One region of the Arthrobacter sp. Sr33 genome, then DNA from elsewhere that is predicted to be linked to it. Evidence: predicted binding sites of a transcription regulator. Region 1 holds the regulator's gene; the other holds the start of a gene.
What was found. Region 1 encodes LexA, which represses DNA repair genes until DNA is damaged. Its sites were predicted from a motif close to TCGAACANNTGTTCGA; they were not measured.
Positions count from the first base shown of each region.

Region 2: the regulator LexA is predicted to act here: its motif matches at 6,590-6,605, upstream of ACX80T_RS14025 (HNH endonuclease signature motif containing protein).

Region 1 covers NZ_JBTNDD010000005.1:38,714-47,060, forward strand. Annotated here, with positions in the region: gene ACX80T_RS08300 (SseB family protein) at 1-704, opposite strand, end outside; gene priA (bifunctional 1-(5-phosphoribosyl)-5-((5-phosphoribosylamino)methylideneamino)imidazole-4-carboxamide isomerase/phosphoribosylanthranilate isomerase PriA) at 701-1,459, opposite strand; gene ACX80T_RS08310 (hypothetical protein) at 1,500-1,646, opposite strand; gene hisH (imidazole glycerol phosphate synthase subunit HisH) at 1,661-2,299, opposite strand; gene hisB (imidazoleglycerol-phosphate dehydratase HisB) at 2,296-2,913, opposite strand; gene ACX80T_RS08325 (histidinol-phosphate transaminase) at 2,996-4,105, opposite strand; gene ACX80T_RS08330 (LysM peptidoglycan-binding domain-containing protein) at 4,264-4,638, opposite strand; gene lexA (transcriptional repressor LexA) at 5,109-5,765, shown strand; gene ACX80T_RS08340 (ATP-dependent DNA helicase) at 5,762-7,789, opposite strand; gene hflX (GTPase HflX) at 7,782-8,347, opposite strand, start outside.
Region 2 covers NZ_JBTNDD010000011.1:24,589-32,935, forward strand. Annotated here, with positions in the region: gene rsmD (16S rRNA (guanine(966)-N(2))-methyltransferase RsmD) at 1-428, opposite strand, end outside; gene ACX80T_RS14015 (alpha/beta fold hydrolase) at 614-2,209, opposite strand; gene ACX80T_RS14020 (DUF2252 domain-containing protein) at 3,205-4,638, shown strand; gene ACX80T_RS14025 (HNH endonuclease signature motif containing protein) at 4,934-6,577, opposite strand; gene ACX80T_RS14030 (hypothetical protein) at 6,903-7,283, shown strand; gene ACX80T_RS14035 (hypothetical protein) at 7,597-8,007, shown strand; gene ACX80T_RS14040 (hypothetical protein) at 8,186-8,347, shown strand, end outside.

The DNA of each region.
Region 1 (8,347 bases):
CCGTCTGCCGCGCGGGCCGGAACCCCGCTTCCGGGACCCAGCGCTACCCGCAGGATCGCTGGCTCCTTACCGGTGATCTGGGCGACCAGGTCGGCGATGCTTGGGTCGCTGTAGGCCGGCCGCCACTGGTGCTGCTGGGCCAGCGCCCACATGGCGGGGCGACGCACAACGAAGGTGAAGTGTGCGCCCGGATCGATGACCAGCAGCTGCGCTCCGTCGGCGACCGCCGACAGCGCCGCACGCGGCGCGTAAACGGCCACGGGCCTGGCTTCCGGATGCCACGCGGCCAGTGCAGCAACAGAGCTGAAGACCGGCAGCGCCGTGCGGCCATCGGGTGCTTTGAGCGTGACCAGGGCCATGTCGGCCTCCTTGTCGCCCTCCGGTGCTCCCCCGCCGTGGCCGTGGTCGGCGTGCGAGTGAGGGTCGTCGGGCGCGGTTTCCCCGGCGAGCTGGGCTACCACGGGTACGAAAAGTCTCACCCCGGCGAGGGCGGCGAGCACTCCCGTTTCGTCGCTGGTCCCGGCCAGCAGCCGGTCGATTGCCTCGGTGTAGGCGGGCGGTGCGGCGCCGTCGTCGTCGTCGAAGTTGTGCAGCGGGTTACCCTCGCCGCTCAGGTCACGGCCTTCCCAGGCCTGCCCCGCGGAATCGGCGGTGTTGGCCGCCAGGGCAGCGGCGATATGTGCGGGGAGTTGCCGCTCGCTCACATCCGGGATGCCGGGTGCCCGGCGATGTCGAGCGCCTGGGGCAGCGTGAAGGCGCCGGCGTACAGCGCCTTGCCCACGATTGCACCTTCCAGTCCGTGTGGCACCAGCTGGCGCAGCGCCGCGAGGTCCTCGAGGCTTGAGATTCCACCCGATGCGACCACGGGCTGCGAGGTCCGCTCAAGCACCTGCTGAAGTAGTTCGAGGTTGGGGCCGCGGAGCGTGCCGTCCTTGGTGACGTCTGTGACCACGTACCGGGAGCAGCCCGCGTCTTCGAGGCGCTGCAGGACTTCCCACAGGTCGCCGCCTTCTTCGGTCCAGCCGCGGGCTGCCAGGGTGGTGCCCCGGACGTCCAGGCCGACGGCGATCTTGTCGCCGTAGCGGGCGATGGCCGCAGCGGTCCACTCCGGGTTTTCCAGGGCTGCGGTGCCGAGGTTCACCCGGTGCGCGCCGAGTTCCAGGGCTGCGTCGAGGGAGGCGTCATCGCGGATTCCCCCGGACAGCTCCACCTTGATGTCGAGTTCGTTAATCACGCGTCCGAGCAGTTCGCGGTTTGAGCCCCGGCCGAAGGCTGCGTCAAGGTCCACCAGGTGCACCCATTCGGCGCCGTCCTGCTGCCAGGCGAGGGCCGCCTCGAGGGCGTCACCGTAGCCCGTTTCGCTGCCGGCCTCGCCCTGGACCAGGCGGACAGCCTGCCCGTCGACGACGTCGACGGCAGGAAGCAGTTCGAGAATGGGGGATTCAGTAAAGGGGCTCATCGGGTGTTGTGACTCTTTCGTAGCTGTCGGAGGTCTGGAATCAGATGTCGGTCAGGGTCAGGAGGTAGGCAGCGAGGAGCGCCATTCCCGCCAGGACCCAGAAGCTGATGATCAGGGCCTTGGGTAGTTCCTGCCGCCGGAAGGAGATAGCCCCACCGATCAACAGGCCCGCGAGCCCCATCAACACTATGCTCCACATGACTACCGCAGCCCGGCTGTCCAGTTGGAGAGCAGACGGGCCCCGGCGTCACCGGACTTTTCGGGGTGGAACTGGGTGGCGCTGAGGGGACCGTTTTCCACGGCGGCAATGAACTGACCGCCGTGGTCCGCCCAGGTCACCATTGGGGGCTTCATGGCTGGCTGGGTGACCTCGAACTTCCACTGCTGCACGCCGTAGGAGTGCACAAAGTAGAACCGTTCGTCCTCGATGCCTTCGAACAGTTGTGACCCCTCGGCTGCCTTCACCGTGTTCCAGCCCATGTGCGGGACGACGTCAGCCTGCAACCGTTCAACGGTGCCTGGCCACTCGCCCATGCCCGCGGTCCGGACGCCGTGCTCGACGCCCTCCTCGAAGAGGATCTGCAGGCCGACGCAGATGCCAAGCACTGGCCTGCCGCCCGCCACCCGCCGGCCGATCATGCGCAGTGCATCGACATCCTTCAGACCCTTCATCACGGTCGCGAAGGCTCCGACGCCGGGCACCACCAACCCGTCGGCGTTCAGGACATCGTCGGGTTTGGCGCTCAACGTCACTTCAGCGCCGACGTGTTCCAGGGCACGGACCGCTGAACGGATGTTCCCCGAACCGTAGTCCAGAACCGTTACGCGTGGCGCACTCATAGTGCCCCCTTGGTGGACGGGATGCCCTCCACGCGTGGGTCCGGTTCCACTGCAGCGCGCAGCGCCCGGGCGAACGCCTTGAACTGGGCTTCGACAATGTGGTGTGGATCCCGTCCACCCAACACCGTCATGTGCAGACAGATCTGGGCATGCAGGGTGATCGCCTCGAAGACGTGCCGGGTCAGCGAGCCGGTGAAGTGCCCTCCGATCAGGTGGTATTCCTGGCCTGCGGGCTCACCCGTGTGCACCAGGTATGGCCGGCCGGAGATGTCGACGACGGCGTTGGCCAGCGCCTCATCCAGGGGCACCGTCGCTTCGCCGAACCTGCGGATCCCGGCCTTCGTCCCCAGGGCCTCCCGGAGCACCTCGCCGATGGTGATGGCGACATCCTCGACGGTGTGGTGGACATCGATGTGCGTGTCACCGGTGGCTCGGACCGTGAGGTCGATCAGTGAGTGCTTGGCCAGCGCAGTCAGCATGTGGTCGTAGAACGGCACCGAGGTGCTGATCTCCGCGCGTCCGGTGCCGTCAAGATCGAGCTCGACAAACACCGACGACTCGCTGGTGGTCCGTTCCCGGCTCGCAGTGCGTCCGACAGTGGTTTCCACGCTCATGGCTATCCTTCGATTGGTACGTAGCGGATGGGTGACGGTAGGGACAGCACCGGGCGCCGCTTGGAAAGGGTCTATCACCAGTCTAGGAGACGGTCCCCTCCAGCAGGGCACCGAGGGTGTCGAGGAACGCTGTGGTTTCCGTCTCGGTGCCTGCGGTGACCCGGAGGTGACCGGGAATACCGACGTCGCGAATCAGCACTCCCCCGTCGAGCAGGCCCTGCCAGATGCGGTGCGGGTCGTCCAGTCCGCCGAAGAGAACGAAATTGGCGTCCGAGGGCACCGGGGTCAACCCGAGGTGTTGGAGACTGGTCACTATCCGATCGCGTTGCACCTTGATGTTTTCCACGTTGGCAAGCAATCGGTCAGAGTGGGTCAGGGCCGCGTTCGCTGCCGCCTGGGTGATGGCCGAAAGGTGGTACGGCAACCGGACCAGGCGCAGCGCGTCAGCAACCTCGGGGGCCGCCGCCAGGTAACCGAGCCTCGTCCCGGCCATCGCGAAAGCCTTGCTCATGGTGCGTGACACCACAAGACGTTCCCGGCCCGCCAGCAGGCTGAGGGCGCTGACGGTGCCTGCGTGGGCGAACTCGGCATAGGCCTCATCGACGATCACGATTGCCTGCGCGTCGCTGCCCGCCTCATAAACCGCTTCCACCACATCCAGGCCCAGCGCTGAGCCGGTCGGGTTGTTCGGCGAGCACAGGAAGACGAGGTTCGCGCCGGATTCGCGCACTTCGCGGGCCGCGTCGGCGGCGCTGAGCTCGAACCTGTCGTTACCCTGCCCTGCGATATAGCGGGTGCCGGTGCTGCTGGCCAGCAACGGATACATGGAGTAGGTCGGCGGGAAGCCGATGGCTGATCGACCCGGGCCGCCGAAGGCCTGCAGCAGGTGCTGCAGTACCTCGTTGGATCCGTTGGCGGCCCACAGGTTTTCGGGCGTCAGTCCGTGGCCGAGGTAGCGTGCGAGATTGGTCCGGAGTTCGGTGAACTCACGGTCGGGGTAACGGTTCAGCCCCCCGACCTCCCGGCTCACCGCATCAACGATTGCCTGCCGGACATCGTCCGGCACTCCATGGGTATTCTCATTGACGTTCAGGAGGATGGGGACATCCAACTGGGGTGCCCCGTAGGGGTGCTTGCCCCGCAGATCCTCGCGCAGGGGCAACCGGCTCAACCGCTCAAACTGTTCGCTCACCTGTCAAGGTTAAGCGTGGAGTGCTGCAGGTGCAGAATCGGCGGGCCTTCACCCTTCATCAGGATCTTCACCGCGTTCGCAGAAGCTCCGCACCCGGTGGCCGATACTGGCCGACCGGGTTGGAGGGTTCTGGGGGTGCAGTACTGGCTGTCGAGGAGTTACCGGTTGGTGGGGACATCCAGTTGCTGCCCTGCCTGCAGCACTGAGGTGCCCAGGCTGTTCAGTTCAACGATCTCGGAGACGACGATGCGCGGATCGCGGTCCGGAGCGAACTCGGTTGCCAGCTGCCAGATGGTTTCGCCGGCTGCGACGCTGACACTGACGGTCTCGGTCACCTCTCCGCCTTCAGCTGATGCCTTGGCAGGCGAGTTGAAAAATCCTGACAACATCAGAACGGCCGACGCGAGTAGCACGATCGGCAATCCGACCAACAGGAGCCGGCCCCTGCGGGTAAGCCGCAGCTTGGTGGCGCCGCTCGTGGTCGCGTCGCTTTCGGTGGTGGGGAAATTCTGGTGTGTGGTGATGACAGACATGGATACACCTCTCTGTACTCTCGAATCAGTCCATTCGGTCCTGGGGTATGAGCCCGGGACCAACCCTGAAGGTTGAAGGCGGTGTTCGAGCTAAAACCGGCGATTCCTGTTTTGTTCGAACTTATCTTCGAATTACTGCTTGTTTATTTTTAGCACTGATTGACGAACTTTGTCGAGACACGATCGAACAAATGTTTGAAAACGTGTCCTGACTCCCTTACCGTTAGGGCAAGGATGAAGGTTCGGGATCCAGCAGAAACCAGCACATCATCCGCCACTGACAAAATAAGCTCGGCCCCTGGAATCCAGGGATCTGCCGGGGTACATGGATTCTTATCGAAGGGACAGCGACCGTGAAAGAGTCCGACGCACCACTGGATGAACCGGCCTCCGACCTTGCCCCGGCTGACCCCGCCCCGGCCGTCCTGCCAGCCCGTGGCCGCCCGCGTGGGCGCCAGGTGCCCAAGGGCATGACGCCCCGCCAGAAGAAGATCCTTGAGACCATTCAGCGGGCCATCGGCACCAACGGGTATCCGCCCTCCATGCGCGAGATCGGAGACACGGTGGGGCTCGCCAGTCTCTCGAGCGTCACCCATCAGTTGTCGCAGCTCGAGCGGATGGGCTATCTCAGGCGCGATCCGAAGCGCCCCCGCGCCATGGAGATCCTGCTTCCGCTGACCCTCGACCATGATCAGCACAGCGGCGAAGAAGGATCGGGCCAGGGTACGACACCGGACGTCGGCGGCGCGATCGACGCAGCCATGGTTCCGATGGTGGGGCGGATCGCTGCCGGCGGCCCGGTGCTGGCCGACCAGGTAGTGGAAGATGTCATGCCGCTACCCCGCCAGTTGGTGGGACACGGCGATCTCTTCATGTTGCGGGTCTATGGCGATTCGATGATCGACGCCGCCATTTGCGACGGTGACTGGGTAGTGGTCCGGCGCCAGCAGGAAGCACAGAACGGTGACATCGTGGCCGCGCTCCTCGACGACGAGGCGACGGTGAAGACTTTCCGCCAGCGCGACAGTCACACCTGGCTGCTCCCCCAGAACACCCAGTACGAGCCGATCCTGGGAGACCTCGCCACGATTATGGGCAAGGTCGTCTCGGTGATGCGCGCCCTCTAACCCCCGGGCGTGGGTTTTCCTGCCAGCCGCTCCAGGACGCCGACCGCCGTCGTGCGATCGGTGGTGGACCAGAAAGGCGGCAGCGCGGCACGCAGGAATGATCCGTAGCGTGCGTTGGCGAGCCTGGAATCGAGGATCGCCACCACCCCCTTGTCTTCGGCTGCGCGGATGAGGCGTCCGGCGCCCTGAGCGAGGCGGACGGCCGCGTGGGTTGCCGAAACGCTCATGAAACCGTTTCCACCGGCCTTCGCTACGGCTCTCGTCCGCGCTGTCATGAGTGGGTCGTCAGGGCGCGGGAAGGGAATGCGGTCGATGGTCACCAGCCGGCACGACCGGCCTGGCACATCGACGCCCTGCCAGAGTGACATGGTGCCGAAGAGGCACGTGTCCGGCTCATCCGAGAATTGTTTGACCAGCGCCGACATTGACGATTCGCCCTGGCACAGGATCTCGAAGTCGACCCGTGGGCGCAGTGCTTCGGCTGCGTCTTCGGCCGCGCGGCGGGAGGAAAAAAGTCCCAGCGCCCCACCCCGCGATGCTTTCAGCAAGACCTCCAGTTCGTCGAGCTGCTCAGGCGAGGTGCCCCGCTCCGGCTTTGGAAGGTCCTTCGCGACATACAGGACGCCCTGCTTCGGGTAGTCGAAGGGGCTGCCGACGTCGACGCCGGTCCATGACGGCGCCGAGGCGCCCGCGAGACCGAGCGAACCGGCGACTGGACCGAATTCGGCCCCGATGGCGAGCGTTGCCGAGGTCAGGACCACTGTGTGATCGGCGAACAGGCCTTCCCGCAGCTTCCCGGCCACGGACAGTGGCGCGATGTTGATGGTCGCGGGTGCGTCGTCGTCGGGCTGTGAATACCCGGTGCCCGGTGAGAAGGTGCTTGGCCGTGAGGCCCAGAGCACCTCACCGGCCGGTGTCGCCGTCAGAAGCCGCTCGCAGAGTTCGAAGACGGCGAGGACGTGGGACTTCGCCATCTGCCGGCCACCGTCTGCCGGGGTCGGTCCGTCTCCTTTGGCGTCCGACAGGACGGCCCGGCAGGCTTCGCGGACCTGGGTGATCGCCGTTTCCTGCTCCTCGGTGAGTCCGGCAGCCATTAATCCCGTGGGGATCCCGGCGACTGTTGACTCGAAAAAGCGGTTTGCGGAGTCGAGGCCCTCGGTGGCGATTGACAGATGACGGCGGGCCGCCGACGCCGCAGCGGAAATCATCCCCGCCGATAATTGTCCGGACACCGCGCCGGTGACCCGGTCATGCAGTTCGTGGGCTTCGTCGATGACGACGACGTCGTACTCGGGGAGCACCGCCAGCCCCTCGAAGGCACTGATCGCGAGCATTGCATGGTTGGTGATGACGATATCCGCGTCGCCCGCCTTGGCCCTGGCCCGTTCGCTGAAGCATTCCGCCGCGACCGGGCACTTTTGGGCGCCAAGACATTCCATGCTGGTCACGGACACCTGCCGCCACGCCTGCTCGCTCACCCCGGGAGTCAGCTCGTCCCGGTCACCCGTGTCGGTGGTTTCGGCCCACTCCCGGAGCCTGACAACCTCGCGGCCCAGCGGGGTGGCCGGGCCGGCGGAGGGATGCGGTGCGGCGGTGTCCTCGCCGAGGCTGAAGAGCGCGTCGGGTGCCCCCTCTTCGGGGAAGCCTCCGCCCGTTTTGTGCTTGCAGACGTAATTGCCGCGGCCTTTGAGCAGCACCACGTCGACGGGGCGGGGTAGCTTGCCTTTGAGGGCCTTCAGCAGCCGGGGCACGTCGCGACCGACAATCTGGGCCTGCAACGCCAACGTTGCAGTGGATACGATGGCCGGTTTGTCGTGGGTCAGGGCGTGGGAGATCAAGGGGATGAGGTAGGCCAGCGATTTACCGGTGCCCGTGCCAGCCTGCACCAGCAGGTGGTCCCCGGTGGTCAGCGCCTCGGCGACCCGTTGCGTCATCTCATGCTGGCCCACCCGGTTCTCGCCGCCCATGGCTTCAACTGCGGCGTCAAGAAGTTCCAGCGGCCCCGCGGTACCGCTGTCAGGCATGCTGGCGGAATTCCTCCAGATCGGCGGCAAGACCCGCACGGACCATGACGTCGAGTCGGGTGCCCGATTCAACGTGCTCAAGGTTCAGGATCTCGGCGTCGGACTGGTGCAACCTGCTGACGACGTCGCCGCGTTCGTACGGCACCAGCAGCGTCAGCTTCACGCTGGGTCGCGGGATGGCAGCGCTGACGGCTTCGAGGAGCTCGGCGATACCCTCGCCCGTGCGGGCTGAGACCACCACGTGCCGGGGCTCGCGTTGACGCAGGCGTTCGATCACGAAGGGATCCGCGGCATCGGCCTTGTTCAGAACAATGATTTCGGGGACCTTGCGGGCATCGACCTCAGAGAGCACTTCCCGCACCGCGGCGATCTGCCCCTCCGGATCGGGGTGGGACACATCCACCACATGGAGAATCAGGTCCGAGTCGGCAATCTCTTCGAGCGTCGACCGGAATGCCTCAACCAGCTGGGTGGGCAGCGACCTGACGAACCCGACCGTATCGGCAAGCGTGTAGCCCAACCCATCGGCGGTTTCGGCCTTACGCACCGTGGGATCCA
Region 2 (8,347 bases), on a different contig from region 1:
ACCAGGGTTTCAAGGATGCCGGTCAGTGCGTCGTTTTCTACCGGATAGGGAGGATCCATCAATACGAGATCCCATTGATCCGACGGAAGAGCCCGATCCAAGTAGGTTTCTACCTTGAGGTGATGTACCCGGACAGTCTGGTTTTTGAGGGTTTTGTTCACCAGATCGGCGTTGGTCCGGCTGACTGCCGCGGCTTTGTCGGCCGATTCCACCAGGTCGACGATCTTCGCTCCGCGGCTTGCGCTTTCGACGCCCAGGGAGCCTGAGCCAGCAAAGAGGTCGAGTACTCTGGCATCGGCGATGACCTCGTAGGCGTCGAGACGAGAAAACAACGCCTCTTTGACCCGGTCAGTGGTGGGCCGTGTTGCTGTGCCCGGAACACTGAATAGAGGTATGCCTCCAGCGGCTCCGGCGATAATTCGACTCATGTTTCAACTGTATCGACATGAGGTGGGACGTTTGGCCACCGATTCTTGTCTGCCGAAAGTGGCGGCAATATGGCGGCGCCGGGATCGGGGCCGCCATCAGGTTGCTGGTGGGTGCTGTTGCGGGCGGAAGTACAGACCATAAGCGGGTGCGGTCGACCTGCCATAGATGGCAAACCGGGGGCTTCCTATCCGCTCGTATCCTGCAGCACCTCCAACATAAGCCGGTGAAACTCGGTTGGCTGCTCCCACATTGGTCGGTGCCCTGAGGTCTCAAACACACGTAGTTCCTTGGAGGGGGCGGTCAGCACTTCGTACCACTCTTGCGCGAGGACGGCACGGCCAGGAGCCTCGTAACGCCCCTGCGCCAGATACACGGGGATATCCAGGGTCGTCACCTGTTCTCGAAAGTCAATCTCTTGCAGCTGCGGATAGAGCGCAGCGAAAACGTCGAGGGTGGCGCCGAGGTTCCGGACCTTCTCAACGTTGGAGTACTCCTCAACAAAAAGCCCTTCGGAATTCTGACCTGAACCCTCCGCGTTCGGCGTTCGGTCGTACGGATGAACCAATTGCTCGGTTCCGATCGCCGGTTCGTAGCCCCTGATGTCGGTGTAGGGCGGCGGACCGTACGCTTCAAGCGTGGTCGCCAGCCCGACGTCGCCTGTGGTGCGCGCCCACTCCAGCGCATCCTCATAAAAGATGATGTCAGTGGCACGCTGGCTCACCATTTGGCCGACGCCAACGAAGGCCTGGTAGAACTGCGGTTCACGATCCGCAAGGAGGACCCCGAGCGTTGAACCCCACGATTGTCCCACCAGGTAGATACGGTCCTGGCCGAACCGCTGGCGAAGATACTCAGTGACAGTTAGTGCGTCGCTAATTGCGTTCTCCAGCGTGAGGGTTGACGCCGGCTCGAACTGGTCCATCGACTTGCCGGTGCCTCGCTGGTCGAGGGTCGCGACGACAAAATCCTCCTCCAGGGCTTCCCCGTGGTTACGCATCGCTCCCAATTCGGTTCCTCCGGGACCTCCCGCAAGGAACAGGAGGACCGGGTTCGTATCGCTGCGTCCTCGGATCATTACGCTCAGCTGATGATCTCCGACATCCACACTTGCGAACTCGGAGACGCTTCCCGGCACGGGTGTGCCGTCCTCGGCCAAGATAGCGTCTGTGGAGCCCGGCAACGCGACAAAGAAGCCGAGTAGAAGAACGAACACGCCGGTCAGGGCCGTCAGCCCGCGGAGCAGGACTGTCCGTGTCCGCCGACGAATTGGAGCGCTAGGATTCTGGCTGTTGCGCTGCACTCTCCGCCGTTCGAGCGCAGCGCCCAGGATTGCGCCAAACATCATCGGGATCAGCACCAGAAGGCCGTGGAACCCGCGTCCGGTAACAAACGCGACGACGCCGTAGATCGAGTTGAGCTGAATTTCGTCCACGGTTGGGCCTTGAACACCTGCACGGACGAGTTCGAACGATACGAGGAAAAGTACTGGCGCAATAAGAACCGCCCACCGCGAGCGAAGGGCGACGCCGCTGGCGGTGCCGACCAGCAGACTTATCGCCACAGTAGCTACGGCATCGACCTCCGTCAGTGGGCCTCGGGGAGTCAGCCAACCGGCCATCAGTGCATACCCGACCGTCACAGCCACAGTGGCTGCGAGTCCTACCCATGGTCTATCGAGGATGGTGCTCAGTCGGCTCGGCTCGGCCGGAACGGTCGGGGACGGCGAACTGGTTCGCTGCTCTTTTGACATATCCGTGGCTTCCTGGAGGGGGATCCTCATCTTTCCTGGAGGGGTGATCATCATCTAGAGACCAAATGCCGTCAATCCGGAGTCTGCGGCCCCCACCGATTCACCCACTCTTCATTCGACCGCTGTCCCAGCCGACGACATAGAGTCGAAGGTCCCGCGGTGCCGAGCAAGAACCCGGGTGTCCCCGGCGGTGCCGAGAGAACCTGTCGCCAGTCGCTAGTCGCCAGGACCCAGGAACTCAAAACTCGACACTCGACACTCGACACTCAATGACTGTGGATGCTATCGCTTCTTGGCGTCGCTATGTGATCGCTTCGTGGCGACGTTATGTGATCGCTCGTTGTCGTATCAGCGACCCGTATGCCGATCGGCTTGTGGTCGCCCTGCTCCAGGGCCTTGGGGTACATCAAGGAGGCATCGACGGTCGAGCCGCCACGTGAGCCCAGTTCGAACCGCAGAAGTGGTTTCCGTTTGAGTTGCAGCCATCATGGTGAGTATTCGATGCTCAGCTGAGGCCGAATCAGCGCTTTCAGGATGCCGGTACCGCAGATGTTCTGGGCAGGAGGACGGGGCAGCGTGTCACCCGGATTCGACTCCGTGAGACGCCTGCCGCCGTTAGCACGGTACCGTGTTCGCCGCCCGGTAATTCATCATGGCCGATATCACCCACTCCTGCGTTGTAACTCCCCTGCCCATCTACCCGCAACAGCCGTTCCACCAAGACCGGGCTGGAACGTTCTTAACGCCAAAGGCTGCACGGATACCACTCAACGTAGGACGCGCTTCGACAGAGTTCTGGTGGAACGTATGACTGTGCTCCATGAGCATCACAGGTGTCTTCGGACGACCCGCCTTCAGCATGTCGACCCCTGGGCCGGATCATTCAGCAGCGCGCGTTGACGATGGGTCAGGTCGGGGCCATAATCGCCCTATTGAGCCAAGACACGCGGGCGCGCTCCGCAAGGACCTATTCCCTGGTGGCCAGTGCCGGTGGTGGTTCCTGATGCAAAGGGAGGTCCCCGGTCATGGCCGAATCCAGAATCAAGCACCGGAGCGTTGAGGAGCGGATCGCGAAGGGCAAGAGTTGCCGGAAGAAAACGCCGGTCTCCAGCCCAACGGGGTGGGTTCCCGATCCCGGTCGGCCGGATCCGGTCGCGCTCCTCGAGGAGCAGAACCGCACCCGGGAACAGGACCTTGTGCCGGTGCGGCACGGCCGGATGCTGGCCTCGCCGTTCACCTTCTACCGGGGTGCGGCCAAGATCATGGCCGCTGATCTGAAGGACACTCCACGGGCCGGCCTGATCACCCAGCTGTGCGGAGACGCCCACCTGTCGAACTTTGGCGTATTTGCCTCGCCGGAGCGGAACCTGCTCTTTGACCTCAATGACTTCGACGAGACGCTCCCGGGACCGTTTGAATATGACGTCAAGCGCATGTCCGCGAGCTTCACCATCGCTGCCCAGAACAATGCCTTCACCAGGACAGAAACACACGATGTGACGCTGACCGCGGTCCGGGCCTATCGGGAAGCGATGGCCGAGTTCGCGCAAATGCGCACTCTGGACATCTGGTACGCCCAGCTATCCGAGGAACAGCTACTGGAAACCATCAACATGGCTGCGTCGACGCCCAAGGGCAAGACCCTCAAGAAAGCCGAGGGCCTGGAGAAGACGGCGCGGAAAAACATCGCCAAGGCCCGCACCCGGGACAGTCTGCAGGCCCTCTCCAAGCTTGGCGAACTCGTGGACGGGAAGTACCGGATCGTCAGTCAGCCGCCGATAGTCATCCCGGCCCGGGAGCTGGGCGGATCGCTCGGCATGTCTGCCGATGAACTTGAGCATGTGATCAGCGAGCAGCTCCGTTCCTACCGGGCCACGCTCCAGGACGACCGGCGTCACCTGCTCGAACGGTTCGAAGTCATCGACGTCGCCCGCAAGGTTGTCGGCGTCGGCAGCGTTGGCACCCGGGCGTTCATCGCTTTGCTCCAGGGGCGCGATCAGGAAGACCCGTTGTTCCTGCAACTCAAGGAGGCCACGCGATCCGTGCTCGAGGACCACTTACCTAAGAGCAAGTTCAAACAGCCGGGCGAGCGCGTGGTGCAGGGGCAGCGGATGATGCAGGCAGCAAGCGACATCTTCCTGGGGTGGACCGAGGGCGCGCAGGAAAACCGGTACCTGTACTGGCGCCAGTTACGTGATATGAAGGGCTCAGCCGTCGTGGAGGGAATGAAACCGCTCAACATGACCATCTACGCCGGAATCTGCGGCTGGACCCTGGCCCGGGCGCATGCCCGCTCCGGTGACCCGGTCGCGATCGCTGCCTATATGGGCAAAAGCGCTAAATTCGACGTGTCGATCACCGACTTCTCCGAGCGCTACGCGGACCAGAACGAGCAGGATTACCGGGCCTTCGCCAACGCGGTTCGTTCCGGACGATTGGAAGCCGTCGAGGGCCTCTAGGCCGACCGCAACGTGCCAGCGGACGCGCGCATGACGTCCCATGCACTGCTCAGCAAACCACAACGCCTCATAAACGCACTCGTCATGGACGAGCGGCTTCTGTAGGCACGAACGGACAACCTTGATCGTCAGGACCAGACCCAGTGGCTTGAGGGCACGGCTGCGGTGCCGGCCCTCATGGCGCAGATCTGATCCACGATCTGGTCTTGCAAACGGGACTGCCCCGACGAGCAAGTGGAAATTCGCTGGCAATTGAAGCCCCTCGGCGGCGAAGCCTAGCAAGTCAGACGGCACATCAACCCGAAACCAACGGATTGCGATCCTGCTCAGGGGGATGATCCCGGTGATAGTGGTTCTGTCGAGGTCTCTGCGCCGGATCGATAAACCGCGGCGGAACAAACCACGGAATCCGGTCCCTCACCTCGATCTTCCATTCATCTTGGTGAACCAGATGGTGATGCCTGGTGCAAAGCAACACTCCGTTGTCAACGGTGGTCGGGCCACCTCGACTCCACGGAAGGATGTGATGACCCTCGGTCCAGGGCGACGGCATCATGCAATCCGGAAACGCACATCCACCATCCCGCGCGGCCAATGCTTTACGGATAGTGGGAGGAAACAAACGACGAGGATTCCCCACATCGAGAACCTGGCCTTGCGTTCCAAGCACCACGGGTAAGACATTCGCATCGCAGGCAATCCGACGAATCGACCGAGCACTGATCAAGCCGCCAAACGCTGCATGACCAGCTCTACCGACATCGGCCACCAAGTCCTTGTAGTTGATGGTGACCAACACCTGCGGCCTCATCCCTCCGGCGTCGGAAAGCGTGCTGCTAGCCAAGGCAATTCGACATGCACCCACCAAGCCATCCAGCAACTGCTGCGCCCACGTCGACCGATCAAGCTCCTCTTCCGGAATGGTCCCTGCTCCCTGAGCAGCTGAATCTCCGGATGAACCGAACAAAGTCGCCTCAGCGTTCGAAGAATCCGCCCCGGCACCAGACGGCTGTGCGCCGGCATCTACACCTCCATCTGTGCCCGCACCTGCACCTGCACCTGTGCCCGCAGCTGCACCTGCACCTGCACCTAAAGTCTTAGCCACGCCACCCAGCTTTTCTGCTTCAGCAGCCGACAGCCCTGCCCTGGCCCTTGGGTTGGTGGCTGAATACATCACCGTGATCAGGTCTTCGAACTGTTCGTCGGTCGCTGAGATCTCCATGAAGTGCAGACCATGACGCTTGCCCCGGAGAAAAACTCCCTGCCGTGCACGCAAAACCTCTTCGGTTGGTTCAGAGCCATCAGGGTTGAGCAAACTCTCCCACCGCTGAATCAACACCCTGAGCACATCCAGATCCGAGACAACTGCCTGCCGAGTCAGAGTGGCCTCCATCTCGTCCAGATCCTTGGACGAAGCAAACGGCTTGACTCTTTCCATGGCCGAACTGATCAAGGTGGCCGCCTGGCTGCTGACTTCCGATCGAGCAATCGCAGCCCCAAGATGTTCCAGCCGAGGAGCAAGCGGCTGACCATTCAGCTGAACCGTGGGCAAAACCTGGCCAGATACACGAATCCGCCGCTTCGCATCACTCTTGCTGATTCGCAAAGTGTTCCGAAGATACTCAGCGTTGTCTCTGCACCCCGTGCGGTTCAGCGCTCCCTTGGAGGAATCGCCGTCGGACACTCCAAGACTGATCCGCTGGTCGGACTCACCGACAACCGCCACATTCTGATGTTCCACCGCGTGTGCCACAATCAGCTGTAGCTGCTCGGCAGTTCTGGCGACCTGCTCGATAGCCACCGCGATTTCGGCAAGTTCACGGGTGGGCATGACCAGACTCTCCGAACGAAAAGAGTCAGCAATCCCCGACAGTTCGGTGTTCAACCAGGCGAGATACCGAGGAGTATCGGTCTGCTGCTCGAAAGGGGTGATTGCCATGGTCCAATTTTATCGAACACATGTTCGAATGATCCAGCGACTGGGGCCAATGTGGAGAAGGAGTGGCCACTAGTCCTCCACACCTTCAGAACCTGCCACCATGTGCATCTGATGGCGTCGGCTGCTGGTGAATGGTTGAGGGCGCCGATGGTGCGGACAATATGAACGTGCAGCCACCACCCCGCTTCAGAGGAATCGTGGAGTATCAGGTGGCTCGATAAGCTCGAGGGCATGACTGTGAAAGCTTACCGACGAACGTGCACGCCTGCCTTGGGTGGAGCGTGGCGCGATGCCTGCACCGTTCACGGTGCCAGATTAGAGGACTGTGCCTGAGGAACTGGTCGGCCTGATTTTTCTCTCGTTCACCCTCTTACTCCTGCCAGCCGTCTGCGTTGCCGTTACACGCCAGGCAGCCGAGGGCTCCATCGGTGTAAACGGGTCCGCCGGGATCCGTACCCGGCACACCAGGGCGTCCTCCGCGGCGTGGGTCGCCGGGCACGCGGCGGCCCTTCCGGTGGTGAAAATAATGTGGCCCGTGGCAGGCGCCGGGCTGCTGACCGCCGTGGTGGTTCAACTAGTAGCTGGTGGTCCGACGGGCATAGGTGTCGCATTCCTTGCGCTCATCGCTCAGACAGTGGTGCTGCTCTGTTCCGCCGCGGCCGCTAATCGCGCCGCGTGCTCGGCCTCCCAGGATGAGGTGCCGTAGCCGATCCCCTATGGACGATCCCTGATGCCCTGGGCGTATTCGATGCCATACCTGAGCACCGGGTCGAAACCGGCGCCGATGGTGCGCTGAAATGCGAACGGCATTGACGACGAAGATGTTCCACGCATTCTGTCAGCCTTACTAGCGCATGCTGATCAGGCAGCGCTGAGCATTTTACTTCTTGGGGGAAGAAGTGGTCTCAAAATTTTCGTCGTCAAACCTTGGTTGCTCAAACATGCGCTCGTGGGCGGCTCTCGGGGTAGCGGCTTTGATTCTGACCGGTGGATCTCCTGCGACAGCAGCGTCACCGGTGATGACCTCCGTTGCAGCAACCGCGGATACTGCTGCAACCTCGCTCGGCAAGACCAACGGCAAGACCAACGGCAATGGCCACGGCAATGCGAAGGGGAACGCCATAAAAGCCTTCGATCGCGACGTCGAGAAGGCAACGCAGTTCATGCGCACTGCACCTGATGGTTCCACCCACTTCGATACCGATGCCGCGCAGGCCGCAAATGCCGACCCGGCGACGCTGGAAATGGGAACGATCATCAACCAGCTCGGAGCATCCCAGCAGTCCGCGCCCGAGGGTCAGTTGTCGATTCAGGCGAGTGTGCCGATCTGGGGAAACTGGTGCGGTCCCGGGCACGGTGGAGGCGTTGCCGTGGACGTCCTTGACTCGATCTGCCGCACACACGACCGCTGCTACGGCTCCCGCGGCTAGTTCGCCTGTTCCTGCGACCGAGCCATCGTCCGAGACATCCGGGCAAACGCCTCCCGCATGAAGACGCAAGAACGAATGGTAGCGGCAGCCGTGAGCACCTACTTCACGTACTGCCTCTGCAATGCTTTGAAGTTGCCCATGCTTCGGCACCGAGATGAAGAAAAGAGGCTGGGAAGCGATGTCCTCTGCTGACCACGCCGATTACCAGGCGCCACGAACTGCCAAGCCCGTTTTTACTTGGGCGCTGATGCTCCTTGCGGTGATCGTCGTCCTCCTCTTCCCTGATTGGACTGGGTCTGGAGCCACCCGCCCTATCTGGGTTTTTGCCGTACCCGTTGTG